Regions from separate parts of the Amedibacterium intestinale genome, predicted to be linked through region 2. Evidence: a T-box and tRNA genes for the amino acid it is inferred to sense, from the RefSeq annotation. Region 2 holds a T-box; the other holds one or more tRNA genes.

Region 1 (16,065 bases), 340 kb from region 2:
ATCTGTAACAAGAGACCAGTTATTGTGTTTTCCACTTCCATTTACTCCCTGGAATGGTTTTTCATGTAAAAGGCAGGCAAGTCCATGTTTATCTGCTTTCTTTTTTAATACATCCATGATGATCAGGTTTTGATCAACGGCTACATTGGCGTCGATAAACAATGGGGCAATTTCAAACTGGCAGGGTGCTACTTCATTGTGTTCTGTTTTGGCATAAATACCAAGTTTCCATAGTTCTTCATCTACATCCTTCATGAACGCCTGTACACGATTAGGTATACTGCCAAAATAGTGCCCGCGAATATCCATGCTTTTTGGAGGCATCGAACCAAACAAAGTTCTTCCTGTATGTACAAGATCTTTTCTTTGCTTATATAATTCTTTATCAATTAAGAAATATTCCTGTTCAAGACCTACCATGGCATTGACTTGTTTAATATCCTTATCTTTAAATAAATTTACGATACGAGTAGCCTGTTTGCTGATAGCCTCTGCACTTTTTAATAGAGGTGCTTTTTTATCTAAGGTTTCTCCATTATAAGAAACAAAAATTGTTGGAATACATAAAACATTGTCTCTTAAAAAAGCAGGAGAAGTACAATCCCAGTATGTATAGCCACGTGCTTCAAAAGTTGCACGAAGTCCTCCGCTTGGAAAAGAAGAGGCATCACCTTCTCCTTTTATTAAAGATTTTCCAGAAAAACGAGAAATCGGCTGATTATATTCTCCTGGTTCTATAAAGCTGTCGTGTTTTTCGGCAGTGCTTCCAGTTAATGGCTGAAACCAGTGTGTAAAGTGTGTTGCACCTTTTTCCATGGCCCAGGTTTTCATTGCATGCGCAATTGCATCTGCAGTTGTACGATCAAGTGCATCTTCTTTTCGTGTAGCGGTCTTCCATTTCATATATATTGGATGAGGAAGGCATTCTTTCATCACATTTTCACTAAATAAATTAATACCAAAATCATCAAAAGGGTGTTTGTTAGTCATACAAAAAATTCCTCCTATATAGAAATATTACTTCATTTTTAAAAAAAAGTATAGAAATTTTATTAAAAAAATTAATATTGATCATAAATTTTCAAAAATAATTAGAAAATTCAGTTAATTTTTTTAAAAAGAGACATAAAATATTAAAAATAAAAAATATGACCTGTCGTATACGAACTAGAAAAAAAGGTGTATAATAATAGTAAGAAATCATAAAGTGTGAAAAAACACACAGAAGGAGGAAAATCATGAATTTAAAAGGTACAAAAACAGAAAAGAATTTGCTGGAAGCTTTTGCTGGAGAATCAATGGCTAGAAACAAGTACACATACTATGCTTCTAAGGCAAAAAAAGAAGGTTATGTACAGATTGCCAACATTTTTGAACAAACTGCAAACAATGAAAAAGAACATGCGAAACTATGGTTTAAACTGCTGCATAATGGTATGCCAGATACTATGGAAAATTTAAAAGATGCGGCAGCTGGTGAAAATTACGAGTGGACAGATATGTATGCACGTATGGCTAAAGAAGCTCGTGAAGAAGGATTTAATGAAATTGCAGCTGTTATGGAAGGTGTATTAGCAATTGAAAAAACTCATGAAGAACGTTATGCGGCATTATTGAGCAATATTGAAGATGGAACTGTATTTGAAAAAGAAGAAGAAATTGTGTGGGAATGCTTGAACTGTGGACATTTGCACAAAGGAAAAACTGCTCCAGAAGTATGTCCAGTATGTAATCATCCTCGTGCATATTTTGAAGTTAGAAAAGAAAATTATTAATTTAAAGGAGCCGAAAGGCTCTTTTCTTATATTAAATTTAAATTTGATGTTGTAAATTTATTTTAAATGTGTACAATGTATGTGATATGTTATTTTAATACATCAAGTTTTCTAATTTAGAAAGGATTATTAGGTGATACATATACATTATGACGAATATTATTCACTCGGCATTAGGGTTTAAAAAAATGTCTCCTGCGCAAAAGATTGCGGCTAGTTTTTTGATTGTGATCTTGAGTGGTGCGATTCTTTTGACTTTGCCGATTTCAACAAAGGATGGTTCATTTTTTAACCCGTTAGATGCCTTGTTTACAGCAGCAAGTGCTACGTGTGTTACAGGGTTGTCAACGGTAACGGTTGCGGACACATTTAATTTATTTGGTCAGATCGTTATTCTTGCGATGATTCAAGTTGGCGGTTTGGGTTTGATGACATTTATGGCAATCTTTATTATTGCGACAAGAAGGAAGCTTTCTATAAATGAAAAAATTGTTGTTCGTGAAATGTTAAATCAGGAAAATTTATGGAATACAAAAACATTCTTGCTGGATATTCTTCGTTACACACTTATTTTTGAGGGTGTAGGAGCGATTCTTCTTGCATTTCGTATGATTCCGGATTATGGAGTGTGGGATGGAATCTTTAAATCTATATTTTTATCTATTTCTGCTTTCTGCAATGCTGGGTTTGATACGCTTGGTTCGACAAGTCTTCAGGCATATGCACATGATCCACTTGTTTGTCTGACAATAATGGCATTAATTGTTATTGGTGGTATAGGGTTTGCGGTTTGGTTTGATATGCGAGATAAAATTAAAGATTTATTAAAAAGGAAGATAACATTTCATAAATTCCGTCATTCTTTGTCTTTGCATACGAAAATTGTATTGTTTGTAAGTGCAGTTTTAATTCTTGTACCTGCTCTATTAATTCTTATATTGGAATATAAGAATCCTCAAACACTAGGGACGTTTACTTTTCCTGAAAAAGTAATGACAGCTTTTTTTGAGTCCATCGCCTTGCGTACAGCTGGTTTTTCAACGATTGCTTACAGCGGACTTCAAAGTGCAACATCGCTGCTGATGATCGTGGTCATGTTTATTGGCGGTTCTCCTGGTGGAACAGCAGGTGGGGTAAAAACAACAACAGTAGCATTGCTTGTTATCTATATTGTGAGTGCCCTGAAAGGGAATGGGAAAATGGTTGTATGGAAACGTACAATCGGACAAAATTTAGTAACACATGCGATGGGGATTTTCTTTTTGAATTTGTTAACACTATTAACAGGTACATTTTTGCTTTGTATCGTAGAAAATGCACAGTTTATAAAAATTGCTTTTGAAGCAGCCAGTGCACTGGCAACAGTAGGTTCAAGCTTAGGTATTACAGCGGATTTGACGTCTTTGGGAAAAATCGTTATTATAATGATGATGTATATTGGACGTATTGGTATTTCTACGCTTCTTATATCGATTTTACGACACAAATCAGGCAATACAGCGTCAAATAAGGTTTCTTATCCAACAGGAAATATTATTGTAGGTTAGGAGTAATGGGTATGAAAAAATATAAAGATAGACAATATGCGGTTTTAGGTCTTGGGATTTTCGGTTCAACAGTTGCGAAAACATTAAGTAAATTTAACTGTGAAGTTATTGCGGTAGATACAGATATTAAATGTGTGGATCGCATGGCGGATATTGTAACACAGGCAATACAGTGCGATATTACAGATATCAACCAGTTAAGAGCGGCAGGTATACAGGATTGTGACATTGCAATCGTTAGTATGGGTTCTCATTTGGAAGAAAGTGTAATGGCAATCATTAACCTGAAAGAATTAGGGGTTCCTTATATTGTGGCAAAAGCTAAAAATAAACGTTACATGCAGATTTTTAAGGAATTAGGTGCAAATAAGGTTGTTCGTCCTGAAAAAGAAATGGGAGAAATGGTTGCGAAAAGCGTATTGGGTAAAAATATCGTTGATATTGTTGACCTAGACCATGAATATAGTGTTGTGGAAATTCCAACACCGGGTGCATGGGTTGGAAAAACGCTGATTGAACTTGATTTGCGTAAACGTTATGGTATTAATGTTATTGGGATTCGTGGATATTTAGAAGATCATATGAATGTTTGTCCAGATCCTGATTATCGTATTGAAGCCCAGGATCATATTGTGATTGTTAGTGGTTCTGATGAAATTGGACAACTTGATTTTATAGAATAGAGCGTAAGAAGCGCTCTTTTTTTTGACAAAGTTATTGTGGTATATACATATACTTGTGTATAGGAGGAAAATCATGATAGAAATACACAGTATTGCTGTTGAGAAATATTCTTTTTTGGGTATTTATATGAAATTGCCGCAATATCCTATCTATTTTCTTGTTTCCATGCATGTTATATTGGCTCCGCTCTGCTTTTCTAAAGAATATTTTGATCGTTTAGATAAAAAAGTAGCGCTTATATTGGTAAAGAGTTCTTTGGGTTTTAAAAACTTACTTGATAGTGAAGTTGTATCATATAATGGTTTTGCACAGAAAATAGGGGTAAATACCGCTATGAAAGGAAAGGAAGCCTTGCTTCTTTGTGAGAAGAGTACGCATAAAAAAATATAAAAATGTTAAAAGAACTCTTATTGTGGCTGTTGCAGGTTTTCTTGTATACGGCATGTTTTTAGTTTTTAATCGCTGTATAGAACCGCAGTTAAATGCACTTGCACGTCAACATGCAGGCTTTGCGATCAACAATATTGTGAAACAGGTAATAAATAATCTAGAGTATGATCCAGAGAACCTGTATAAGACAAGAATAGGGGAAAATGGCGAGATAACGCAGGTTGTTTTTGATTCTTATCAATTAAATCAACTCTTATATGAAGCTTTGGATACGATTGATACTTCATTAAAGGCTGCACAGGATGGAAAAAAGGATCCTGTTACGCAATCTGTTTACTATGAGGATGGAATTGTGTATGAGATTCCAATTGGTTCTTTAAGCAATATATTTTTTCTTGCGAATAAAGGACCTAAACTTAAAGTTCATATTCGTATGTTTAATGATGTGGGAGGCGAAATAGAAACCAAAATAGAACCATATGGGGTAAATAGTTCTCTTGTATCTATCATATTAAAAGTAGAAATTGAAGCAGAAGCCATCACGATGATGTCAATCACTCCGTTTAAAGAAAGCAGTGAAATACCTTTGGTTGTTCAAGTAATTAGTGGGAAAGTACCCAGTTATAACACTTATAAAGAATAAAGGAGCATGTTTCTATGCTCCTTACTGTTCATGAATATATTTTATGATCTTTTCTAAACCGCAATACATACTTTTTTGTTCACCATTTAAAATAAGAAGGGTAGGTGCCTGCAATATTCCATATTCTATCGCAAGTTTTTTATTTTGCATAGCGTTAATTACGGTATAGTTGATTCCTGCATCATCCAGCATTTTTTTTGCGGCAGGACAATTTGGACAGGTAGGTGTTGTGAAAAGCAGTGTGTCTGCTTTTTTGTTTTTTTCTAAGGTTTGAATTGTTTTTGAAGCGTTTAATTGATGACAGCTTTCATCAAAAGTCTGATTGCTGCTTTTGTATTCTGTACGATCTTTAAATTCCTGTGCTTTTCCTTCGTTCCAGTTTTGAACAGGGCGATAATATCCAGTAATACGACTCCATACTTCTGTTTTTTCTTTACATATAGGGCATTGGTACTGTTCACCACTTAAATATCCATGTGTTTTACAAATGGAGTACGTAGGGGATATCGTATAGTATGGTAAACGATAATTTTGTGCAATGCTTCGAACAAGAGAGGCTGCAGCTTTCCAGTCAGGAAGTTTTTCCCCAAGGAATGTATGAAATACTGTTCCAGATGTATAAAGTGTTTGAAGTTCATCTTGAATATCCAAAGCTTCAAATACATCATCACTAAATCCAACCGGTAAATGAGAACTGTTTGTATAGTAGGGAGCTTCCCCATTTTCGTTTGCGCAAATAATGTCAGGATAACGTTCTTTGTCATGTTTTGCTAAACGATAAGCTGTTGATTCTGCAGGTGTTGCCTCTAGATTGTATAAATCACCATACTGTTCTTGATACAATACAAGACGATCACGCATGTGATTTAAGACTTCTTTCGCAAATTCTTGTGTTTCTACATGGGTTAAGTCTTTTCTCAGCCATTTCGCATTTAAACCGGCTTCATTCATCCCAATAAGACCAATCGTAGAGAAGTGATTGGAGAAGCTACCTAAATAACGTTTTGTATAAGGATATAAACCTTCTTTAAGAAGTTTGCTTACAACATCTCGCTTAATTTTTAAAGAACGTGCCGCAATATCCATTAAACGATCCAATCGAACATAAAAGTCTTGTTTATTCTCTGCTAAATATGCGATACGTGGCAGATTGATCGTAACAACCCCAATGGAACCTGTACTTTCTCCACTTCCAAAATATCCTCCAGATTTTTTTCGTAACTCTCTTAAATCCAAACGTAATCGACAGCACATGCTTCGTACATCGCTTGGTTCCATATCGCTGTTAATGTAGTTAGAAAAATAAGGAGTACCATATTTTGCAGTCATTTCAAATAAAAGACGATTGTTTTCTGTTTCTGACCAGTCAAAATCAGAAGTGATAGAGTAGGTAGGAATTGGATATTGGAATCCTCTTCCATTTGCATCTCCTTCCAGCATGACTTCAATAAATGCCTTGTTGACCATATCCATTTCTTTTTTACAGTCTTTATATGTGAAATCCATTTCTTTTCCACCAACAATACAAGGCTGGTTTGCTAAGTCTGCAGGTACGACCCAATCAAGTGTAATGTTGGAAAAAGGTGCCTGCGTACCCCAGCGACTTGGTGTATTTACACCATATATAAAGGACTCTATACATTTTTTAACTTGTTCATAATCTAATTGATCAACTTTAATAAAAGGGGCAAGATAAGTGTCAAAGGAAGAAAATGCCTGCGCTCCAGCCCATTCATTCTGCATGATACCTAAAAAATTAACCATCTGGTTACATAAAGTAGCTAAATGTTTTGCAGGCTTTGAGGTAATCTTGCCTTCTACTCCCCCTAAACCTTCCTGTATTAGCTGTTTTAATGACCAGCCTGCACAATATCCTGTTAACATGCTTAAATCATGGATATGCATATCACCGCTTTTGTGGGCGTTGGCAATTTCAGTATCATAAATTTCAGATAACCAGTAGTTTGCGGTAATAGCCCCACTGTTATTTAAGATAAGACCGCCAACAGAATAGGTAACCGTAGAGTTTTCTTTTACACGCCAATCGGTCGCATTAACATAGCTGTTCACAAGTTCTTTGTAATCTAAAATCGTAGATTTCATATTACGCACTTTTTCTCTTTGTTTTCTATATAAAATATACGATTTCGCAACATCTGCATAATCAGCCTGTATTAAAACATTTTCCACACTATCCTGAATATCTTCCACAGAAATCTTGTTATCGTGAATCTTGTTCGCAAAATCACTGGTAACACGAATTGCCAGCATATCAATAACATCTGGATGATATGGCTTTTCTACAGAAGTAAAAGCTTTGGTGATTGCCTGTGTAATTTTTGAAATATTAAAATCTACAATTTTTCCATCTCTTTTAATAACCCGATACATATACATTGCTCCTCTCTAATCAATTCCTCTAATATCTACTTGCTGTATAGTTTCCTCTAAAATTTTTTTAAATGCATATAGTTCATCTGGTTCAAAACTATGTAGTCCGCTTTGAATGACGCTGGAAGAATTTTTGAAGTTTTGAAGATAATAGTGGTCTGCTCCTTTTAACCACTCACCAATTTCTTGAATGGCTTTTTCATCATGAAATTCCTTTACAAGTGTTGTGCGAAATTCATAGGGAATACGATGTTCCATAAGATAAGAAACACTTTCTTTTACTGGTGTAACATCAAAATCACTAACACCACACGTTTCCTCATAACGGGATATGCAGTTTTTTATATCCATGGCAACATAATCAACCAAACCTTTTTCAATCAAATCTTTTAAACGTTCAGGAAAACTTCCATTTGTATCTAATTTGATGGAGTATCCAAAGGATTTAAGAATACGTAAAAATGGCTCTAAAGTATCATGAAGAAGTGGTTCACCGCCACTGATACATACTCCTTCTAAGATGTTTTTTCTTTTTCTTAAAAAAGAAAGAATGTCATCGTTATCTAATTTCTGCATTGTCTCATCTAAAAATACAAGGCCTTTGTTATGACAGAACGGACATCGCATATTACAGCCTCCGCAAAATAAAGTAGAAGCCATCTTTGAAGGATAATCTAGAAGCGTTAATTTTTGAATTCCGAAGATAGGAAGTGATTGCTTTTCATCTGCCTCGTTATAAGTTCTTGCTTTCTCGCTGATTTCATTTAATAAGAAAGAAAATTGTTCTTGTTGACTGGTGTCTAAACCTGCGGTTAAACGCTCCCACCACTGTTTGCGTATCATATAAATTTGAGGTATGATGTTCTTTGCTTTTTCACTTGTATATAAATTTCGAATCCGCTTATCTGTAAAACTTGGAACACTTTGCACATAGCCGTTTTCTTCTAATTTCTGAATGCTTTTTGTAATGGTGCCTTTATCGAAACAGCCACGTGCTGCAAGTTCCTGCATGCTGATTCCCTCGTTTTCATATATCAGAATTAGAAAGGGGACCTGAGAAGCATTTATGTTTGTATCGCTCAAAAGTTTATCATAGTATTTTTGCCCGCATCGATGCAAGAGGGAAATGTTGATTAAAAAATAATTATTTTTATCCATGTTATCACCTCAATTGGTTGAGCTTTCAACTAATTGCATTATAGCACACACAATACGCACATACAATAGAAGAAAGAAATGTAAAGAATGTAAAAAAACACGAAACTTTCGTTTCGTGTCATACTAATCAAAATGGAGGTTCCGATCGGATTTGAACCGATGATCACAGAGTTGCAGTCTATTGCCTTACCACTTGGCTACGGAACCATAAAAAAATGGTGGGGACGGCGGGACTTGAACCCGCACGGGATTAACTCCCAACGGATTTTAAGTCCGTTGCGTCTGCCTATTTCGCCACGACCCCTCGTGCTCGTTTATTATATAACATATCTGAAAAATTGCAAGCTTTTTTTTAAGAATATAACAAAAACACGAAACTTTCGTTTCGTGTCATACTAATCAAAATGGAGGTTCCGATCGGATTTGAACCGATGATCACAGAGTTGCAGTCTATTGCCTTACCACTTGGCTACGGAACCATAAAAAAAATGGTGGGGACGGCGGGACTTGAACCCGCACGGGATTAACTCCCAACGGATTTTAAGTCCGTTGCGTCTGCCTATTTCGCCACGACCCCTCGTGCTCGTATATTATATAATATATCTCAGGAATTGCAAGCTTTTTTTTAAAAAAATTTATATTTAAAGTTTCCATATGAATTGTATTTTGAAAATCAGAATTATTTAAGTTAGAAAAATACTATTTTGTATTTGCTTCTTATTGGTATGATCCTATTATTCAATTGTATTGATAAAATAAATTTCATATTCATAAGTGATATCGTTATGATATTTTTGATTAAAGATATGTTTTATTTTGTTTAATCGTTGTAAAAGGAATATGGTTTTAATGTGAGATGAACAGCGATAAAGTTTCTTAAATTATATAAATCTTTACGAAAAATAGTACTTGATTTAAGTGCTGGAATCATTTTTCTAGTATGTTATTTATAAGTTAAATCTAAAAAATCTGAAAAGTGCAAAGAAAATTCTTATTTTTTTCGAAAAAAATATAAAATTTTTTGTTTAGTATAAATAAACAAAAAAGACAAAAAATCACATATTTTTAAAACTCAAAAATAGTCCTATATATAATAAGGATAACGCTGATCTTTCTGTTTCTTTTTTTAGCATCTTTTTTTATTCATTTCGCTATTTTGGATACCAAAAAAAGGTATTGTGCAAAAAAATAAAATGTGTATAATTATGCTTGTTCGTTTTATGAAACTAAAAGTTTAGTAATATGAATCATCGGGGAGGTTTTACAATGAAGAAATTTTTTACATGTTTCATGGCAGTAAGTCTGCTGTTTGGGATGGCTGGATGCGCTTCTAGTAACGAGGATAAAAAATATGCCGGGCAAACCCTTTATGTGTATAACTGGGGAGAATATACAGGGCAGGAAGTCATTCCTATGTTTGAAAAACAAACAGGTGCGAAAGTTGTTATGGACAACTTTGAATCCAATGAACAAATGTACATTAAAATCGACAGCGGTGAAAGCTATGATGTTCTTGTGCCAAGTGATTATATGATTGAAAGATTGATCAGTGAGGATAAAATCCAAAAACTTGATAAGAGTAAATTAAACTGTATGGACTTACTTGTAGATGGTATTAAAGGTTTGCCATATGATCCAAACAATGATTATTCTGTTCCATATTTCTGGGGAACGGTTGGTATTGTTTATGATAAAACCAAAGTGGATATCAAAGATTTGGAAAAAGAAGGGTTCAATATCTTCCTTGATACAAAATACAAAGGGGATATTTACTTATATGATTCTGAACGTGACAGCTTTATGATGGCTTTAAAAGCTCTTGGATACTCTATGAACACATCGAATGATAAAGAATTGAACGAGGCATATGAATGGCTTGTAAAATGTGTAGAAACGATGGAGCCTGAAATTGTTACGGATGAGATCATTGATAACATGGCACAGGGAAGAAAAGCTTTAGGATTAATTTATTCTGGAGATGCAGCTTATGTTATGAGTGAAAATGAAAATATGGGATTCTATATGCCAGAAACAGGTACAAACTTGTGGAGTGATGCAATGGTCATTCCTAAGAATGCGAAAAATCCAGAACTAGCTCATGAATTTATTAACTTTGTATCCAGCTATGAAGGTGCAATGGATAATTCCAGCGAGGTAGGATATACTTCTCCAAATAAAGAAGTTATGGAAGAACTATCTGGTGAAGGTGGAGATTATGAAGGTATCAATGCGTACATTCCAAGAACTGGAAATAAAAATGATGAAGTATTTAAATATGATGATAAAACAAGAAAAACTATTTCTGAATTATTTAGTAAAGTAAAAGTTATCGCAAGTAATTCTTAACGATGTTGAAAGAAATGAAGACATTATTGAGAAATTCCAGCAAATAGATAAAATCGATTCTTTGAAATATGCTGGTATTTAGCAGGTCATTGCTGATTTGATGACAAAATCAGTCTTATTGCGGGTTAAAATCTCAGTTTATGAGCACATATTTGTAGAATCAATAAGAGTATTAAAATATGCTAAAGAAAGCTACATAAATCTGATAAAAATTGAATACTATCAATATAATCAGCAGTTACAAGAGTTCTATATGTGAGAGGGGTAAGTTAATGAAAAAATTATTTTTAATGTTATTATCTACAGCTGTATTGACTGGCTGTGGTTCTGCCAAAGTTAATATGAGTGATGAAATGAAAATTAATAATCCGATTGATTTATCAAAAGAAGATGGTGCAGATAGTGTTGAAAGAGATGGCGATCATGAAGACTCTATTTATTATGCACACCCAGATTTTTATAATATGAAATCAACAGATTCATTGACTATTTTAAGTAATTTCAAAACATTGCAGCAGTCATCTGAATGGAGTTGTGGTGTTGACAGTGCATTGATGGTTTTGAATTATTATGATAAATTAGGAAGTTATACAGAAGAATCACTTGCGAATTTTCGTACAAATAAATTAGAAGCAGAAGCAACTAGTTTACGATCAATGATTAATATTTTTGAGGGTGTTGGAGGAATGAAAATTCATTCAACCTACGATTATTCTGAAGAAGAGGCAAGTGAAAAAATAAATCTAGATATGATTCGTCAATATTTAGAAAAAGGTATCCCTGTCATGGTGGCATGGAATGACTGGGGAGGTCATTGGCAGACGATTATAGGCTATGATGATTTAGGAACAGAAACTACGCAAGACGATGTGATCATTGTTGCGGATTCTTATGATACTACCGATCATAATCAAGATGGATATGGAATCATTCCTGCTGAACGCTTTTATTATAACTGGACAATGTATGATTTCTTTGAAAAAAACTATAACATTGATGAAAGAGATCATTTGTTTATCGCAGTAGAACCTGAATAAATTGTCTATATATTCAAGAAACAACATTATAAATTGAAATTGCATATGATTATGTTGTAATTTCAGTTACTATAAAAAGGCGTATGAACAAGAGTTCAAAAACGCCTTTTTTATCCTATTTAAAAAGATAATTTCTTCTAAACTGTTACAATTGACTGGTCTTAGTAAATAAAGTTTAGAATTGATATTCACTTTCTTTACCTTGGAAATTCAAAGGAATATATTAATCCTTTTTATGAAATGTTAAATCTAGTGGAAGATAAAAGTTTTCTTCTATTATGTAGTTTAGATAGCTATAATCAAATTTTATATTTTCTTTTTTAAAAACTTTATATAAATCATAATAATCGCTTATTTTCATATTACTCTTTAAGTAATCACTATAATGCAGTACATTCTGTATGCGAACATGATCTTTTACCTGTTTAAAATAATCACACAGGGAAGAAAAAGAGGAAACCTTCTCTTTTGTATAAGGGACGTTCATATCTTCAGAAATATTTTTTAAATTTAATTGAACGATATGATTTACAGATAAATGAAAAGTTGTTTCCAGCAGTTCTTTAAATTGTTGCGTAATTTTTGTGTCTTTTACTTGTATAGTAGATTGCTTATAAGGCAGAATCAGCTGGTCGGGTACGATATGCATAGTAACATGTTCTTTATTGTCTATGACAGCTATAATACTAAAAGGCATATCTTTGCTTACAATAAGATAACTTTCATTTGATTTGGCCTGCAGGGGCTGAATGCTTAATAACAAACATAAGAATAGTAATTTTAGTTTCATGATAAACCTCCTGGTTATAGCGTGTAACGCTGGCAAATAAATATACGAAAATAGAAGTCTGTGATAAAATATTTTTACAGGAGGTGCTATTATGAAAACAATTGTATATAATGTAAAAGGTATGATGTGTGGAGGATGTGAATCTCGTGTTACAAAAGCAGTTTTAGCTTTATCTGGTGCAAACGAGTGTCATGCCGATCACAAAGAAGAAAAAGTAGAAGTTATTTATGATGAAAGCTTGCTTGATGCAAGAAAGATTCAGGAAACAATTGAAGATTGTGGATACGATGTTATGTAAGCAGATATCCATAACAAAATATATTCTGTAAAACAAAGATGTACCCTAAGCAGGAAAATTTGTTTTACAGTTTTTTTATATATTTATCATGGTGTAATAATAAAGAAAAGCACTCATGAAAAGTGCTCAGATTGTTGACAAAGTGGTACTTATAAACAAGTATCGCTTTTCTTTTTTCTTAAAATAATTTAAAATTGTGCTTTTTATTAGATTTTGTGCAGTTTTAGAGAGGTTTTTCCACCTCCATCTGGACATTCTTTTTAGATTATAACACGCAAAAATCATCAGCGACTGATGCTGATTTTTTTGTAGCCCTCTTAACCTGGTATATCTCAACGTGTGATGTTCTTTACAGTCTGCGAACACCCTCTCTATGCTTTCTTTACGCCTTGGATAGATTTCTTTCCATTCCGGTGTATGTCTTATCTCATCCATTACCTCCTCCCGGTATTCCTCCCATACATGACGTGTCACTACTTTCTGAAAGTTCTTTGATGATGTACATCTTCCTCTTAAAGGACAGTTCTCACAATCCTTTGGATTTGATTTGTATTCTTTATATCCAAGCTTGTTTGTCGTGCTGTATGAAAGCACCTTATTATTTGGACACAGATAACAGTCATATCCTTCATCATATACATACTCGTACTTCTTATAATATCCTTTCTTTGTCATTGGTCTTTTATAAGGCGCATACATTTTTTGCCCATTTTCTAATACCGTCTTACATATTGCCGGTGTTATATAGCCCGCATCCAGACATACATTTTTTATTTGATCCATATATTTATCGTTTAATACTTTATACGCTGAAAAGAAAGACACGCTGTCATGTACGTTTCCCGCAACACATACGCTTGCCAGTACAAATCCATTTCTATCGCAAAATGTTTGATGTGAATAAGCAAAACATTTTTCTTTTTCACCTTTATGGAAACAGCCACTCTCCGAATCTGTTTTACTGATTTTGATATGCTTTGTTTGTATGTCCCTTTTCAGCTTTCCTGTTTCCTCATCGAAATTCAGTTCTTCCTTTTCATTTGATTTTATCGGCTTTTTCCCATGTTCCTCGCGATCTTTGTTTATCTCATCCAGCAGATCGTTTTCATATATTTTCTTCATGATTTCAACTTCTTCATCTGTATACTTGTTTTTATTCGCATTTGCCTTTTGATGTGTGGAGTCTCCATATACAGTTTCCATATCTACAAAGCCATAAGAGATTGCCTGTTTCAATATCTGATCAAATATTTTTTCAAATACTTCGCTGTTACTATATCTTCGGATATAATTTTGACTCCAGGTAGAATAATTTGGCACCCTTTCATCCATGGAGATTCCTAGAAACCAGCGATATGCAAGATTTACTTGTATTTCTTTACAAGTCTTTCTCATTGAATCTATTCCGAAAATAATATTGATGAAGATCATTTTAAAAAGAACCACAGGATCTATGCTTGGTCTTCCAACATCACTGTAAAGATTTTCTACAAGAGGGTAGATAAAATTCCAGTCGATACAGCTTTCCAGCATTCTAACATCATGATCCTGTGGTACTAATTCTTCTATTGTATTCAGTATGATAGTATCATTTTTTCCATTTCTTTTTGTCATTGCCATATGTAATCACTCCTATTTTACCCACTTTTATTATACCATTTTGAGCATTATAAAAGGCAAAAAGAACCATATGTTTTTGGGTAAAATAGGAATCTTTTTGCCTCTTTTATTCTATCATATAAAAAATAGACTGTCGACACCTTTGTCAACAGTCTGAGCACTCATGAAAAGTGCTTTAAATATAAATCTGTTTTGAAGATAAAACATACATCTGCTTTATTCTGCTCCAGGGATATGTGACATCTTATCTAGAATGGTTTCTCCTGGTATTTTTTCTTCATTTCCATCTTTATCTTTTTTCAAAAAAGCATACGCTTCTGCTTGGGTGGCATCCATATATGGTTGCAGGAATACCAAGCCAATACCCATCGTTAATCCACACAGCAATAACCATCCAAAAAATGATAAATCTAAAATAAATAAGTCCATTTTTCTATTTGATGTTAATTCATAAGTTCTTTGGAATACTTCTTTGGTACTTAAGGATGGATTCTCTGCCAGAATATAAGGAATCATGCTGTATTCATAAGACTTTACAATTCCAGGAATAATAAGCAGAAGTGACCATAAGATGATTTTGACATCTGTAATGAAAGCAATTTTTACGATATTTAAATACTGCCCATCAAATATAGAAAACAATTCTTTTAAACTTGGTTCTTGTTCTCTATTCAATATAAAGAATCGAGCTTTACCGATACGTAAAGGATTTGCGATGAAAATTGTGTAAATGATGGAGATGATGGAAGTGATAAGAGTAATTTTTAAAAAGTTATTTACAATCCATGTGAACTTTTCAGGAGATAACCAATCTACATAAAAAGGAAGTTGTATCGTAATATCTTGATAGGGAACATTAACAGAAAAGTTTGTCTCAATAAAGGTAGTATTAAAATCTCCAGATAAAACCATGATAATCAAACTAGCAAGAAACATCATTAAATACGAGCGTTTCATCAATGCTTTCGCATTGCTTTTTAATTGTTTGCGATTCCACATAAAAGCTTCCTCCTTTTATCTATCTTTATTCTATCATATCTTATATATCTTTTGTTATTTTTTTATAATCCTTTAGAATAGGCGTTGAAAATAAAAAAACATGGTATAATATGCATACGAAAAAAGGGGGTAATTGTTTGAAACTGGCTTATGTATTTGTGGAACATCCAATTCATCATTTGGACCATACGTTTACTTATTGTGCAGATGGATATACATTAACTCGCGGTATGCGTGTACAAGTACCTTTTGGTTCTAAAACTATCGTTGGATTTGTGGAAAAAGTAGAGGACATAAGTGATGAGGAAGTACGTCGTTTTCCTTACACTCTAAAGCCTATCATCTCACAAATTGATCAGTTTCCTTTGTTGAATGAGGAATTATATG
Region 2 (16,065 bases):
TTGTTCCCTGTCCAGATTTTGTAAGTTCATACATACCTGTTTCAGTATTATAGAATTCACTAGCAGCTACGTCCATAGCAATGCAGATTTCTTCACCTGGTTTGTATCCAGCAGCTTCGATAGCTTCCATGATACATTTTAAAGGAGCTTCGTTATCTTCCAAGTTTGGAGCGAATCCACCTTCATCACCAACAGCAGTAACCTGTCCTTTGTTTTTCAATACTTTTTTCAAAGCATGGAAAGTTTCAGCACCCATACGAATAGCTTCTTTAATGCTCTTAGCACCTACAGGCATGATCATGAATTCCTGGAAGTCAACTGAAGAGTCAGCGTGGCTACCACCATTCAATACGTTCATCATTGGAACTGGAAGAGTTTTTGCATTAATTCCTCCTAAGTAACGATATAATGGCAATCCATAGCAATCAGCAGCAGCATGTGCTACAGCTAAAGAAATACCAAGAATAGCATTTGCTCCGTATTTTGATTTATCTTTTGTACCATCAGCTTCAATCAATGCTTTATCGATAGCAGCCTGATTTGTAACATCCATTCCTCTAACAACGTCAGCTAAAACGTTATTTACGTTATCTACAGCTTTTAAAACACCTTTTCCTAAGAAACGAGCTTTATCACCGTCACGAAGTTCTAACGCTTCACGCTCACCAGTACTTGCTCCACTTGGAACCATAGCACGTCCGAAGAATCCACTAGCAGTTCTTACTTCAACTTCGATTGTTGGATTCCCTCTAGAATCTAAAATTTCTCTTGCATGTACATCAACAATAATTGACATATGAATAGTCCTCCTTATTCTTCACATTACACTCAAAGTATAGCACATATCAAAAAAAAGAGAAAGAACTTTTGCGAATTCTCTCACAAATATCTTACTCTTTTAATAATTCACAAAGATTATCCACAATGTAATCTGGATGTATGCCCAATTTTTCTATATCTTCTCTTTGATGAACTCCACTTGTCACAAAAACAGTTTCAATATCACATCGATTTCCTAACAAGATGTCAGTTTCCAAATTATCCCCAATCAAAATAACTTCTTCCTTTGTTTTATCAAAATAATCCAAAGCCTCTAAAAGAATCGTTTCATGAGGTTTTCCAATTTTTGGGCTTTCCTGTCCACTGGCATATTCAAACATCGCCACAATGGAACCATTTCCAATGCTAAAGCCATCTTTTTGAGCCAAAATGCGATCATTGTTTGTACCTATAAGTTTTGCACCTTTCAATAAATATCCTAAAGCTTTAGAATACTCCTTATAAGTAGCCTCCGTATTTAAACCCACAAATACAACACCCACATTTTTTTCACTTAGGATAAAACCATTTTCTTCTAATGCTTCTTTCAGACCATCCTGTCCTACATAATATGCATTTCTTCCCTCTATATGTTTTTTCGCATAGCGAGCGGCCGCCATAGCAGATGTAAAAAAGTGCTCTTCTTTAATACCATGAAAACCAACCTTTTCCATATGCTCTACATTTTGTTTTCTTGTTCGTTTCGAATTATTTGTAAGAAAATAAAATGGCTGGTTTCTTTTTATTAATTCTTCAATAAAAGGTATTGCTCCTTCAATCTGTCCATCTCCTCTATACATGGTACCATCTAAATCAATCAAATATGTTTTCAAAATAATCCCCTGCTTTCTTATGATACCATCTTATCGAAAACTTTAACTTTATGCAAGATTAACGTTTTCTTCGCATTTGCTTTTTTGATGGTTTTATAAGAAACATTCCGATCATAACCAATAACATTGGCCAGCATTCATGTATCATTTTTTCAAAAACAGGCAGTATTTCTTTCATATCAAAATATGGTTTTACCAGCAAAAAGCAACCACCAATTCCAAATATAATCCCTGCTCTTTCTTTCATTTGCTCACTTCCTGCTATCATTATAAAAAACAAAAAATGCATATTTTGTCAAAATAAAAAGGACTTTCGTCCCTTTTAAAGTTCAATTTTCTCTAGTTCACTATATCCAACTTCTGTTGGTGTCTCTCTACCAAACAGGATTGTCAATACTACCGCAATCTGATTATCATCGTCCATTTCTTCAACAGTTCCTTCTATGTTAGAAAAAGCACCGCTTAAGATACGAACACGATCTCCTACCTGGAAATCAACCTGAACTTTTTTATCAGTAATTCCTAATTTGCGTAAAATATTTTCCATTTCTTCTTCTGCGACAGGGAAAGGTTTTGCCCCTCCACCACTAGATCCGATAAACCCAGTAACTCCAGGTGTATTACGAACAATATACCACGCTTCGTCAGTCATGATCATTTCTACAAATAAGTATCCGCTAAATAAATTCGTTGTTTTTTCAACTTCTTTTCCGTTTTTATATTCAATTTCTTTTTCTTCTGCTACAACGATACGAAACAAGAAATCCTGCAGACCCATTGTTTCAATACGACGTTCCAAATTCTCTTTAACTCTGTTTTCATGTCCGGCATATGTATTAACTACATACCATTGTTTTTTATTTTCTTCAGCCATCTTGAAATTCCCTCCTACATTCCAATTAACTTAAGGAAGCCAGAAGAAACAAGTTGGCAAAGGAAAAAGAAAATTCCTAAAAACAACACAAAAACGACACAGATTCCGCTGTCATGAAACAAATCTTTTGCCTTTGGCCAACGAATTCTTTTCATTTCTGTTAGAATTCCATTAATACTGAACCATTTCATTCACTCATCCCTCCTATTTCGTTTCCTTATGAATAGTATGCTTTCCACATTTTTTACAATACTTTTTCAATTCAATACGCTCATTATGCGTTTTTTTATTTTTGGTAGTTGTATAATTTCGTGAAAGACATTCGGTGCATGTCAAAATTACTTTATCACTCATGAAAAACACCTCTTTCTTTGCCTAATAACTTTATCATAAACCACCTCAAGAAGTCAATTATTCTTTTTATTACGTAATTTTCTTAAAATATATTCAACTTGTCGATTTGAAATATTCAAACTGGATGAAATCTCCTGATATGAATATCCCTGCAATCTTAAATGCAAGACTTTCATTTCAATCTTTTTTAATTGAATTCCTTTCTTCCTCAACAAATACTGTAGTTCTTCTTGATTTATAGATACTTTTTCCGTTTCATTCTCTTTATAAACATTATCCCCCTCTTTAGCTTCTAACTCTTGTAAAGAAACAGTATATATTCCTCTGCTTTTATTTCTAAAATAATCTACAAAGGCATTTTTTAAAATCTGCTGATAAAAATACGCAAAACTAGTGATTTTCTCTTCTCGAAAAGAATTCACTGCCTGCATTAGCTTAATATACGCTAATTGTTTCATTTCTTCCTTATCCTGCTGCTCAGCAGAGTTTATTCCTATATATTGATAAATCATTATATATATTCTCATTTCATATTTTTTAAATAAAATTTGCAAAGCCTGTTCATCTCCCTGATGAATCATATACAATAATTCATTATCTAGAAACTCTGTAACATTGGCTTTCATATTTTTCACCTAGAAATCTACTGGATTTCTTCCATTATATATTTGATATAACAAAATACCACACGCAACACTTGCATTCAAGCTAGTAACACTTCCTTCCATAGGAAGTCGAACACAGTAATCACAGTTTTTCGCTACTAATGGACTAATTCCAAATCCTTCACTTCCTACTACTAATACAAGTGGAACATCGTATTGTCCTTCACGATAGTCCCGAGAGTTATGCAAGTCTGCACCAACAACCCAATAACCCTGTTTTTTTAAATACTTAATACTTTGTGCAAGATTTGTTACCATGCTTACTTTTACAGTATCAATTGCACCAGTACTAACCTTCGCAACTGTTGGTGTTAGTTTCACATTTCGATGCTTTCCAATAATGACTCCATCAACTCCTACACAATCGCATGTTCTAAGAATTGCCCCTAAATTATGAGGATCTTCCAATCCATCTAACATAACAAGCAATGGAGTCTTTCCCTTTGGTATACTTTCTAAAAGCTCATCAAGTTCATATGTTTTGTAATCGTCAATTTTAGCTGCAATTCCCTGATGATTTGTCGCATTTAGAAACTGATCCATTTTCTTTCTTCCTAAAACTCTTAGTTTTATATTTCTTTGTCGTATCAATGCTTCAATCTCTTTATCTTTCATACCATCTGCAAGAAGAATTTCATAAATCTTCTTGTTATCTTCTAAAAGAGAGCGAACGACATTTTTCCCATATACATATTGTGTCATGATTTCTCTCCTATCTCAACAATGCGCTCCCACAAAGTTTTTAAACGCTTATAGTCCTGTTTTAAATACAGCCAGCCAAAGATTGCTTCTAAACCGGTTGACTTGCGATACGTTATCACATCTGCATTTTTCGCTTTCGTTTTTGGATTCGTATTTCTTCCGCGAAGAACAATTCCCCATTCTTCCTCCGTAAAAAAACCTTCTGTTTCCAAAACTTCCAAAAAACGTGCCTGTGCTTTTGCACTTACCCATTCCACACTTTTTTTCTGCAGAACATTAGGTTTTTGATATCCTTTTGATAAAAGCATTTCCCTTACGAACAGTGACATAACAGCATCTCCCATATAAGCAAGAGAAGTTCCATTATACTCCTGTAAAAGCATTACAAAATCCCCTTCTCTATTAATTGCGCACGGAATTTATCTGCAAGTTCAAAATCTTTTTGCGTAACTGCATTTCTCCACTCTGCATGCAAGTTTTTATCTTCTTCACTTAAAACGATTCGATGATTTTCAATTCCTAATACATCTAACATTTTTTCAACTGCATTTACTTTTAATCCTAATGCAGTAAAATCAATCTCTTTTTGACGTACAACTTGATTCAACTGTTTTACCACATCAAAAATAGCCGCAAAAGCATTCGGTGTATTCAAATCATCTTCCATTGCAGTAAGGAATGTATGAAAACTTTCTACATCATACTCTTCTTTTAAATCTACACCTGCAAGACCTGCTTTTACATATGCTTGTTTTAAAGGTGTTTTAACTTTGTTTAATTCTTTTTTAGCTGTTTCGATTGCTTCTTCATTAATATTTAAAGGACTGCGATAATGAGAGGATAAGAACAGCCAGCGAAGAGTATCTCCACCGATTTTTTCAATCATATCTTTTGCCCAAATAACATTGCCAAGTGATTTACTCATTTTTTCCCCATCAATATTTACCATACCATTGTGAATCCAGTAATTGGCAATTCCTGTTTCATAAGCAGCTCTAGACTGTGCAATTTCATTTTCATGATGCGGAAATTTTAAATCCATTCCCCCACCATGAATATCAATCAAATGGTTCCCATCAAACTCTTTGTTGATCATAACAACACATTCTGTATGCCAGCCTGGTCTTCCTACAGACCAAGGAGATTCCCATTTAATCCCCTCTTCTGTACGTTTCCACAAGGTAAAGTCCAATGGATTTTCCTTTTTGCTGTTTTCATCAATACGAGCACCTACCATTAAGTCATCAATTTGCTGATTGCTTAATTTTCCATAGTTTTCCACACTGCTTACACGAAAATACACATCCCCATCAACCACATAAGCATGTTCTTTTTTTACTAGTAAATCAATAAACGCAATAATGGCATCCATCGTTTCTGTAACTTTTGGTGCTGCATCCGGCATCATCGCATGAAGAGCTAAACGATCATCATTATAAGCCTTTATAAATTTTTCCGTTACTTCCTTTTCACTAATTCCGCATTCTTTCGCAACTTTGATAATTTTATCATCTACATCTGTATAGTTTGATACCATTTTCACCTTGTATCCAAGTGCCATAAATGTACGTTTTAACGTATCAAATACTACAATTGGTCTTGCGTTTCCAATATGTGGATAGTTATAAACCGTAGGCCCGCATACATACATACTTACTTGTCCTTCTGTAATAGGCTTAAATTCCTCTATTTTTTGACTCATACTATTAAATAGTTTCATAAATCTTCCTCCTTTAGAAATAAAAAAAGCACTTACTGTAAAGACGCCACAGCGCGGTTCCACTTTACTTGAAAAATGCTTCCACCTCTAGATACATTAACGCTGTATACCACGTATTTCTCTACGTTATCGAAAAATCCCTCAAAGGGGCATTCACCTTATCTTCACACATCTGCTTCCACCATCCAGAATTCGCTATTTGCTCATAATAAGACTACTTTTCCTTTGTCATCAGTTTTGTTATAGTATATCAACCTTTATCATAAAATTCAACTTATCAAACTTATTTTTCTTTTTCGTCCAGTTCCTTCATTAGTTTAGAAAACTGGTTTAAAAACTCTTCCTGTAAACCCGCTTTTTTCATATCTTCCATATATACAGCATCTAACGGATCTACATTTTCTTCTGTATCTTCTTTGGTTAATTTTTCTTTTACAGCCATAATCCACCTCTACAATACTAGTATATACCTTTTTACTAACTTTTGAAACGCAAACTTCTAAAACAAGCACAAAAAAACCGGAAATACATCCGGTTTTTGTATCACTCTAATAAATCTTGAATTAAGCCAATTCAGAGAAGTATTTGATTGTTCTAACCATCTGGCTAGTGTAAGAGTTTTCGTTGTCATACCAAGATACAACCTGTACCTGAGTATTTCCATCTTCCATTTCGATGCACATAGTCTGAGTAGCATCGAATAGAGAACCATAACGCATACCTACGATATCGCTAGATACTAATTCTTCTTCAGTGTATCCGAAAGATTCAGTAGCAGCAGCTTTCATAGCAGCATTGATTTCTTCTTTTGTAACTTTTCCTTTAACTACAGCAACTAAGATAGTTGTAGATCCTGTAGGAGTTGGAACACGCTGAGCAGAACCGATAAGTTTTCCGTTCAATTCAGGAATAACTAGACCGATAGCTTTAGCAGCACCTGTAGAGTTAGGTACGATGTTGCAAGCAGCAGCACGAGAACGACGTTTGTCACCTTTTCTCTGAGGTCCATCAAGAGTCATCTGATCTCCTGTATAAGCGTGAACTGTAGTCATGATACCGCTCTGGATAGGAGCAAGATCATTTAATGCTTTAGCCATAGGAGCCAAGCAGTTTGTTGTACAAGATGCAGCTGAAATTACTGTATCTTCTGCAGTTAATACATCGTGGTTAACGTTGTAAACAACTGTTGGAAGGTCGTTTCCTGCTGGTGCAGAAATAACAACTTTACGAGCACCTGCTTCGATGTGAGCAGAAGCTTTTGCTTTAGAAGTATAGAAACCTGTACATTCAAGTACTACGTCTACTCCTAGTTCTCCCCAAGGTAAGTTTTTAGCATCTGCTTCAGCATAGATAGTGATTTCTTTTCCATCAACTGTGATTGATTTTTCACCAGCTTTTACTGTATCAGCTAATGCATAACGTCCCTGTGTAGAGTCGTATTTTAATAAGTGAGCTAACATTTCAGGAGAAGTTAAGTCATTGATAGCAACTACTTCATATCCTTCAGCTCCAAACATCTGTCTGAATGCAAGACGTCCGATACGTCCAAATCCATTAATAGCAACTTTTACTGTCATTTTCAAAGTCCTCCTTCATTAACACCAATATTATACGAACTTCTTACCTAAAAGTCAATTGAGAATTCTTTCACTTATGCATTTTTTCAATTCTTTTCCAGTACTTTTTCACATAGGTATAAAACAAGAGATAAATCGCATACTATATAGCATATTAAGGAGGAAAAACAATGGTTGTTGTACCTACAATTTTAGAAAGAAGTAACGATAAAGAATATATGTATGATTTATATTCTTGTCTTTTAAAAAAAAGAATTATTTTACTTAATGGTGAAATTGATGATACGATGTCAAACAGTATCTGTGCACAGCTTTTATACTTATCAAGCCTAAGTAAAGACCCTATCCAAATCTATATAAATTCCAATGGGGGAAGTATTTCCGCAGGGCTTGCTATTTATGATATCATGCAATATATACCATGTGAAATCTCTACTATCTGCATGGGTTTATGCGCTAGCATGGCTGCTGTAATACTAGCTGCTGGTACAAAAGGAAAACGCTGTGCTTTAAAGCATGCAGAAGTCATGATTCACCAGCCTCTTGGTGGTATGCAAGGGCAGGCAAAAGACATGGAAATCGCAATGAAACACATGAGCCGAACGAAAGATACCATCTATGAAATTTTAAGTAACACGACTTCCCAGCCAAAAGAAAAAATACAAATAGACTGCGACAGAGATTATTTCATGAACGTCCATGAAGCGAAAGTCTATGGTATTATAGATCACATCATTTAAAAAAGTCTGAATTTCCTCAGACCTTACATAAACAGTTTTCAAATAAAAAAAGCGAGATTTTAAACTCGCTTCATTATTTCGTGGATATTATCTTCATAAGGTGTACCCTTACAATGTTCCAATGCAGGGGTAAAATACTTCATCATATTTTCACGATCATTTTCATAAGAGTATTGTAAACCAATCAAATATTCAAATGTACCAACAATCATTTTTTTATCATCACCAAGAGGAGTCTTTCCATCCCACAAAGCTTCTAATTTCTGTTTTACCTCATCAATATATTTGCTTTCTTTCTTCAAAAGAATACTATATTGCATTTCTAAATCCCTGCAAACATTTTCTCCACCATTTGCCTTAACAAAATCAATCATATCACGAGCTTTCTTTGCACGTCCCTGCTCTAAATAATAGTAAAACCCTCTATTCCCCAAAGCAATTTTGTATTTTGCTTTTACACGCATATTTTTCATCATTGCAAACTGATTTTCAACATCATCTTTGCGTCCTTCACTCATATATCCTGACAAACGCATATTTTCTCTATCAAATGCAGAATAGGATACTTTACACATAAAAGAGTCAATTGATTTGTAATATTTGTTAAAATCTTCTTTTTCAAGAGCCTTTACGATTTTATTCCAAGATAACTTACGCATCACTAATGGAATACAAGCTAATATAACTACAAACAACAGTATAATCAATAAATTTTTCATTTTCTTCCATCCAATCTTTTAAAAATATAAAACATTAAGTAAATAATTCCTATATTTTTTATTTCTTGTTTTTTGTTAAACACGCAAACAATTCAAACAATGCCATAAAAACTGAAGCCACAGCAAAAGCATAGTTCAGATACAAAACAACACCTGTATAACCCTGCTGTTTTACATTTATTACCAGCAAGGTTGCTAATAAAATAAATAAGACAATTTTTAAGATTACTTTATTTAAAGGCTTTTGTCTTTCAGCATCTACCTTACTTATTTTCTTTTCCGGAACAAAATTTGTCATTTGTGTTAAATTTGATAAAAATCTTCTAAATTTAAATTCCATAAAAGCATACACTGCAATACCTAAAACAACACAAAGCCATAAAGGAAGTTTAAATGCATAGATAATGACAATTGCAGCGATTCCTAAAAAGAAACGCATACTATACAATTGATATGTTTTCTCCACATCTTTTAACAAGTATGCTCTTTTTGAAAAACGATCATAGTACACTGGTCTTTGACGTGAATCAAAATATACATTCATACCACCGATTTCAGGTGTAGTTTTTTTATCAACCTGTTTTACACGATTTGATCTCTTGTTTTTCATATTTGCCATACAAACACCTCTTTACCACGCAACAATTTCTTCCTGCTCTTCTTCTGACTTAGCAGGCCCTCTCTTAAAATCATAATAAGTTGTTAACCAGCCAGCATCTTCTGGTTTTTCACTGCTTTCTAAAGTTTCTCCATACAACGATAAGAAATCTGTTTCAGATAATTTATCACCCACTGAATTAACTCTGTAAAACTTAGGAGCTTTTCCGATTTGCATAAACATTGTATCAATCATCATATAATCAGCAACATGACTTGCTTTTGTAGAAAATGAAACTTCATCTAACAACGTTCTACAAAACTGCTTAACCATACCTTTATCTACATTACCTCTGAAAATAATAAATGGAATCTTATTATTTGTAACCTTCAATGCTTGACTGAATGTAAACTTATTAACAATATTGACATAGCACTCATCAATAATTTGTTCCATATATGATTGATAATCTTCATCTGACTTTAACATATCCTCATTCAATCGAATATTAAAATATACGGTTGGATGAATCGAACAATGTTTATACAAAGTACCCATTAAATTTGTTGCATAAAGTACTGGATATTTCTTATCTTTCATAGTAGAAGCACCTCCAAAAACTGCTCTCTAATTATAATATATAAATTTTAAAAATAAAAGGACCATGGACAATTCATGGTCCTCTTAAAAGTATAGTTACAAAACTTAGTTTATTAACTATTCTGGCATTGTTACTTTAACACCATTTTCATTTAACTGATCAACAATTTTCTGAGTTGCATCCCAAGCTTCCTGACCAGTTTTTTCTGGAGCAGCTGGAGCTGGGTATTCATACCATTCAACCAATGGTTTATATCCACCGTTAATTCCTGCACCATTTTCATCGATAGCTTTAGAATCACCTGTCCAGATACCGAATGCACAACCAACGATACCTGCAACCAAAATCAATACGATACATTTGATTGGAGTCCATCCTTTTTTGATCAATGCATATAAACCACAAGTGATTAACAATGGAATCAATTTAGGAAGGATACCATCTAATAATGACTGAACATTAATAGCTGGATCAGCAATTGCAATACGAACAGTTGTAGAACCATAGTTAGCAATCAATGCACCTACTGTAAAGATACCTAAGATAGAAGCTGCACGAGTAAATTCTTTTGCGTTAGATGTTAACATACCAACAGCAGAAGTTCCTAAGTTATAAGACCAGTGCATTAAGAAATAACGAATTGCGAACTGCACAGCATTGAAAATTACTAAGAATAAAATAGCACCTATGATAGAAGCATCGTTTAATGCCATATTAGCTGTAATACCACCAACAATTGGTACTAAAGTTAACCAGAACAATGCATCACCGATACCACCTAATGGACCAGCAGCAGAGATACGTACAGAACGAATTGTCTGTGTATCAACTTTATTCTGTTCCAATGAAAGAACGATACCCATAACGAATGTTACTAAGAATGGATGCGTATTTAAGAAGTCCAAGTTGTGAGCCATAGAAGCTTTCAAGTCTTCTTTATTTGTATGGATTTTTGTCAAACCTGGTAAAATAGCCCATAACCAACCTGCAGCCTGCATACGTTCATAGTTGAATGAAGCCTGCAAGAAACAAGACATCCATACCATTTTATTTAAAGTCTTTTTATCCAGTTTTGCAGCTGGAGTCAAATCTTGATAATGTTCAGGAATATTATATGCCATCTGAAACACCTCCTGCTCCTATACCAGCATTAGCTTTAATTTTAGAGTTCATCTGGTAATCGTAAAGAGCGATAGCCAAACCAACCATAGCACACATTAACAATGTAGCACCTGACATTCCTGGAACTGCAGCACAGATATTTGCCATAACGAAACCAGCAAATAAGAATCCCCACATTTCTCCAGACATCATAACTTTCATCAAGATAGCGAAACCAACAAATTTCATAGCTCCACCAGCAGCATCTAATCCAGCCATTACCCAAGACCACTGGAATGAGAATGCACGTAAACTATCACCTAAAGCAGATGCACCATATACACCAGCTACAGCTAATACACCAAACAAGCATCCTAAGATTGCCATTTCAGTGTAGTTAACCATTGCGATACCTTTAGGATCTGCATTTTCAGCAGCTTTATCAGCTTTAGCCATAAGACCTGACATAATTGTAAATGTTAAAGTAACAGCGTACTGTCCAAATACAGCAAATGGAATAGCTAAACCAACAGCTAAACCAACACCATCAGCAGTTGGTTCCAAATTCATTGCGATAGCAAATGCAGCTGTCATGATTGTACCCATGATAGCGTTAGGAGGCTGAGCTCCACCGATTGGCATACTACCAATCTGAACTAGCTGGTAAGCACCACCAACTACGATACCTAATTCAAGATTTCCTAAAATCGCACCCATGATTGGTCCTAATACAACCGGCTGGTACAAAGATTCCAAGAAACTGAACTGGTCAATACCCATAATGAATGCTACTACGAAGATCATAATAGCTTGAACGATTGAAATATCAATACTCATTATTGTTTCTCCTTTCAATTCCTTTAATGAATTTTATTTAAATAGTTTGTTAATGTCTTCAGAAGGTGTATCTGGAACTCGTTTAATTTCAAGTTCTACACCAAGATCCTGAAGTTTTTTGAAAGTTGCAACATCATCATCATTTACTGCAACAGAAGTAGCAACCTGACGTTTTCCTTCTGCCATGTGCATGTTTCCGATGTTAACTTTCTTAATTGGCACTCCGCCTTCCACAAGTTTTAATACATCCTGTGGAGTTTCACAGATAATAGCAATATGCTGTGCTGGACTCGCTTTACCGATAATATCGATAGTCTTCTGAATACTGAAGAAACGTGTCTGTGCATATGCAGGTGCTGCCATGTTCATTAATCCCTGACGGAATGTGTCAGTAGATACTGCATCATTAGCAACTAACAATAAGTTAGCACCTACAACACCACACCACTGTGTTGCTACCTGTCCATGAATTAAACGGTTGTCAATTCTTGTAAGTACAATATCTGGCATCTGGTCTTTTCTCTCCTTTCCTTTTTCTAGACTTGAACGAATCTTGTTTGTTAAATCCAAATCCCAAAGGAATGATTCAACAAGTAACCCCTTTCAGTTCACTATCGATTTTATGCGAAAACAACTCTAAATTCTTTGTAATTTTTATTACTCATTTTGTACTTTTTAGTATTTTGTAGCAAATTCTATAATAAAAATCACAACCTTGCATAATTTTACATAATTTTTGCAAAAAAATCCATATCACAAAATTATCGTTGATTATGTGATATAAAAAATATAGAATCTATATATCTATCACTTTTTAGTAAAAATGAAATTATTTTCATAAAATACACATAATTTTATCAAGAGTTTTTCCTTTTCTACTTTATAAACTTTTGTTATACTATAGAAAAAAGGAGAGTGTATACATGTTTACCAAAACAACAAGCTTTGCTTTTAGTGAATATGGAGAAATCGTTAATAAAAGTGAGTATAAATTCCCTCAAAAAAATATACATTCTACACTTCGTATTAAAGAGAAGAGTTTTACTTCTTTTCTTTCCTATGATCATGATGTATATATTCAGGCTACTTCAGGAATCGTTATGTTAGTCGTATGCAAAGAAGGGGATATAAAAGCTCCAGAGCAATTTATTATTCATAGGACAATAAAAATCAAAAAAGGTATTCTATTTAACTTCATAAGCATTTCACATTCAGCACGTATTCTTATGAATACAGATACTAAGGCAAAAAAAACAACACATCCTCTTCCAAAAGATGCTCCTATTGTATATGAGCCAATCATTCCAAGTTTCGAGATCAAAGAAATATTATCTTATTTTTATCAAGTAAGAAATGCCAGTTATGAATTTCCAGGTGAAGAACATGAATTTTGGGAATTGACTTTTATTGATAATGGTGAGTTAACAACAACAGTTAATGATGAGGAATATAATCTTGATGAAATGGATTTGATTTTATATGCTCCTGGTCAATATCACACACAAAAAACCGGGCATTCGAAGTCCTGCAGTTATTTAACGATATTATTTGATATGGAACTTCCAGATGCATATTTATTAACAGATCGTGTGTATCATGCTCATCGAGATATTCAAAATGCACTTAACAATTTTATTAAAGTATCAAGCAATGATATGCTGTATGATAACGAACTCATGCTTTGTTATTTAAAAGAGTTAATTATACGTATTCTACAGTATGATTTTTTATCAAGCTCACCAATCGCTTCCACCCCTATGCAGCAGCGCTTTGAAAATGAATTATTAAATGAAATCATTGTTTATATAAATGATATGATATATAAACAATTGACTATAGAAGAGATATGCAACAAATTTTCCATCTCTAGATCTAGTTTACAGCTTTTATTTAAAAATAATTTAGGCACCGCCCCTAAACAATATATCAGTGATTTAAAGCTTAATAAAAGTAAGCATCTTATCAAAGAAAGTATGTATACAATAAGTGAAATTGCCAGTATGCTAGGCTTTACAAGTATCCATTATTTTTCCAGAAAATTTAAACAGCAGTTTGGTATTACGCCTACTGATTATGCAAAAACTATCTACAATTAAAATAACTATAGCTTTTCTTTCATAATCCTTAATCTTGCTTTATAATTATAAGTCATATATAAAAAATACACCTCTCCATATGGAATTAGGTGTATTTTTTATTCATAAGCTTATCTTCTTTTTTCTTATTGATTCGTGAATCTTAGATACCATCACTAGATTCTACTTGTTCAACTTCTTTAAGTTCAAAACGAACTACCTGATCTTTACCTGTATTCAATGCCATATTTGTTAAAGTTTCTAAATCTTCAATAAATTTACGACCCATTGCTACTTCTACAAGCATTGGAAGGTTTGTACCAGCAACTACCTGAACATTTCCTCTTGGGAAACCTACTTCTACAGCCGTTTTAAATGGAGAACCACCTGGTAAATCAGAAAGAACTAAAATTCCTTCGCAATCTTTTAATTCATCCATCGCACTCGTTAAAGCTGCACGAAGTTCATCAATTCCCCACTCCTGTACGAAATCGATTGCTTTATAGTTTTCCTGTTCTCCACCAATCAGGTTTAAAGAACTAGTTAATCCACTACCAAAATTTCCATGACCTGTTACGATTAATCCAATCATATTGTTCCTCCTTATATATGTATCAATTATTTTATACGATTTTTCATTTAAAATCTATCTTTTTGTATATGGATGTAAAATTACACCTTTAACAACACGATTTACTTCTCCAGTTGGACATGGATTATCTGGTGTAATACCATAAGATAATGATTTAAACAATGCTAAAATCTGTGCACATACGATATAGTTGAATCCCAGGAATGCATTATCGTGTTCTTCATTTAATTCACATGCATAAGCATAATCTACAAGAGAAGCAATTTCTTCATCTTTCTTATTCATGATTGCAACGATTTTGTTTCCTTTACGCTGTCCACTCATTTCTTTGATCAAATCTACTTCATACTGACGAGTGTATGGATCATCACTTACATAAACAACTGTCAATGTTTCATCGTTGATGATTGATTTAGGACCATGTCGGAATCCCATTGGTGTATCAAACATAGTTGCTACTTTACCAGCAGTAAGTTCCAGCATTTTCAACTGGCTTTCCTGTGCAATACCTTTTAAGCAGTTAGCTCCTAAATATACGATACGATTGAAATCATATTCTCCTGCAATATTTTTGAAGAATTCATAATCCTTCATTGTTTTTTCAGCAGCACTGATAACATCTTCCAACTCCGCTTTTACACTGTCTAATTTATCTAAGCTGAAGCATAACAATGTTGCCAGCATCATATTTGAGAAACTTGAAGTCATTGCGAAACTTTGATCGTGTGTTTCTGGAGTCAAGTTAATTGCGTATGCATTATCTCTTGTTTCTGCAGCTTTTGATAAAGCACCTTCTGCGTTACATGTAATGAATAAGTGGTAAACATTTTCTCCACATACTTCATCTGCTACATCAACAGCACCAACAGATTCAGGAGAGTTTCCACTACGTCCATAAGAAATTAATAATGTTGGTTTATTCTGTGATAGATAATTTTCTGGAGTAGCTACGATATCTGTAGTTCCATAAGATTTTGTTTTGAAATTTGTTCTTTTCGCAACATATGTATAAATAGCATTACCAACAAATTCACTTGTTCCTGCACCTGTTAAGATAATATCATAATCATCATGTTTTGTTACATTTTCAATAAATGCTTTTAATTCTTCTTTAGAGTCTTCAATCTGTTTGATTGTTTTTCTCCATGTTGATGGCTGCTGATTGATTTCTGCAGCTGTAAAGATTCCTTTTAGGTTTTCCCATTCAGATTTGTCTTTTCCAAAAATCATGTTATCGCTCCTTTTCTGGTATAATATA

Evidence for each region. A T-box is a leader RNA that pairs with one kind of tRNA and senses whether it is charged. The one in region 2 lies ahead of cysS (cysteine--tRNA ligase), so its partner is inferred to be a tRNA-Cys.
Region 1: it encodes a tRNA-Cys, which carries the amino acid that the T-box ahead of cysS (cysteine--tRNA ligase) is inferred to sense. The anticodon was not compared.

What each region holds. Positions count from the first base shown of each region.
Region 1 covers NZ_AP019711.1:1,144,974-1,161,038, reverse strand. The annotation lists gene A9CBEGH2_RS06020 (glutamine synthetase III family protein) at 1-990, opposite strand, end outside; gene rbr (rubrerythrin) at 1,239-1,775, shown strand; gene A9CBEGH2_RS06010 (TrkH family potassium uptake protein) at 1,925-3,322, shown strand; gene A9CBEGH2_RS06005 (potassium channel family protein) at 3,334-4,005, shown strand; gene A9CBEGH2_RS06000 (DUF1805 domain-containing protein) at 4,079-4,396, shown strand; gene A9CBEGH2_RS05995 (sporulation protein YunB) at 4,368-5,039, shown strand; gene A9CBEGH2_RS05990 (ribonucleoside triphosphate reductase) at 5,061-7,430, opposite strand; gene A9CBEGH2_RS05985 (anaerobic ribonucleoside-triphosphate reductase activating protein) at 7,446-8,588, opposite strand; tRNA gene A9CBEGH2_RS05980 (tRNA-Cys) at 8,722-8,795, opposite strand; tRNA gene A9CBEGH2_RS05975 (tRNA-Leu) at 8,805-8,892, opposite strand; tRNA gene A9CBEGH2_RS05970 (tRNA-Cys) at 8,994-9,067, opposite strand; tRNA gene A9CBEGH2_RS05965 (tRNA-Leu) at 9,078-9,165, opposite strand; gene A9CBEGH2_RS05960 (ABC transporter substrate-binding protein) at 9,855-10,934, shown strand; gene A9CBEGH2_RS05955 (C39 family peptidase) at 11,207-11,971, shown strand; gene A9CBEGH2_RS05950 (hypothetical protein) at 12,195-12,761, opposite strand; gene A9CBEGH2_RS05945 (heavy-metal-associated domain-containing protein) at 12,853-13,059, shown strand; gene A9CBEGH2_RS05940 (IS1182 family transposase) at 13,186-14,679, opposite strand; gene A9CBEGH2_RS05935 (DUF975 family protein) at 14,896-15,678, opposite strand; gene priA (replication restart helicase PriA) at 15,816-16,065, shown strand, end outside.
Region 2 covers NZ_AP019711.1:1,480,470-1,496,534, forward strand. The annotation lists gene eno (phosphopyruvate hydratase) at 1-796, opposite strand, end outside; gene A9CBEGH2_RS07530 (HAD-IIA family hydrolase) at 891-1,652, opposite strand; gene A9CBEGH2_RS07535 (hypothetical protein) at 1,711-1,899, opposite strand; gene nusG (transcription termination/antitermination protein NusG) at 1,975-2,526, opposite strand; gene secE (preprotein translocase subunit SecE) at 2,541-2,717, opposite strand; gene rpmG (50S ribosomal protein L33) at 2,731-2,880, opposite strand; gene A9CBEGH2_RS07555 (RNA polymerase sigma factor) at 2,934-3,506, opposite strand; gene rlmB (23S rRNA (guanosine(2251)-2'-O)-methyltransferase RlmB) at 3,516-4,247, opposite strand; gene A9CBEGH2_RS07565 (Mini-ribonuclease 3) at 4,244-4,630, opposite strand; gene cysS (cysteine--tRNA ligase) at 4,630-5,967, opposite strand; T-box leader at 6,004-6,208, opposite strand; gene A9CBEGH2_RS12350 (hypothetical protein) at 6,251-6,409, opposite strand; gene gap (type I glyceraldehyde-3-phosphate dehydrogenase) at 6,531-7,544, opposite strand; gene A9CBEGH2_RS07580 (ATP-dependent Clp protease proteolytic subunit) at 7,715-8,284, shown strand; gene A9CBEGH2_RS07585 (hypothetical protein) at 8,344-9,003, opposite strand; gene A9CBEGH2_RS07590 (hypothetical protein) at 9,062-9,622, opposite strand; gene A9CBEGH2_RS07595 (hypothetical protein) at 9,635-10,201, opposite strand; gene A9CBEGH2_RS07600 (PTS system mannose/fructose/sorbose family transporter subunit IID) at 10,319-11,323, opposite strand; gene A9CBEGH2_RS07605 (PTS mannose/fructose/sorbose/N-acetylgalactosamine transporter subunit IIC) at 11,313-12,134, opposite strand; gene agaV (PTS N-acetylgalactosamine transporter subunit IIB) at 12,174-12,650, opposite strand; gene A9CBEGH2_RS07615 (AraC family transcriptional regulator) at 13,064-14,236, shown strand; gene agaF (PTS galactosamine/N-acetylgalactosamine transporter subunit IIA) at 14,379-14,807, opposite strand; gene A9CBEGH2_RS07625 (SIS domain-containing protein) at 14,862-16,037, opposite strand.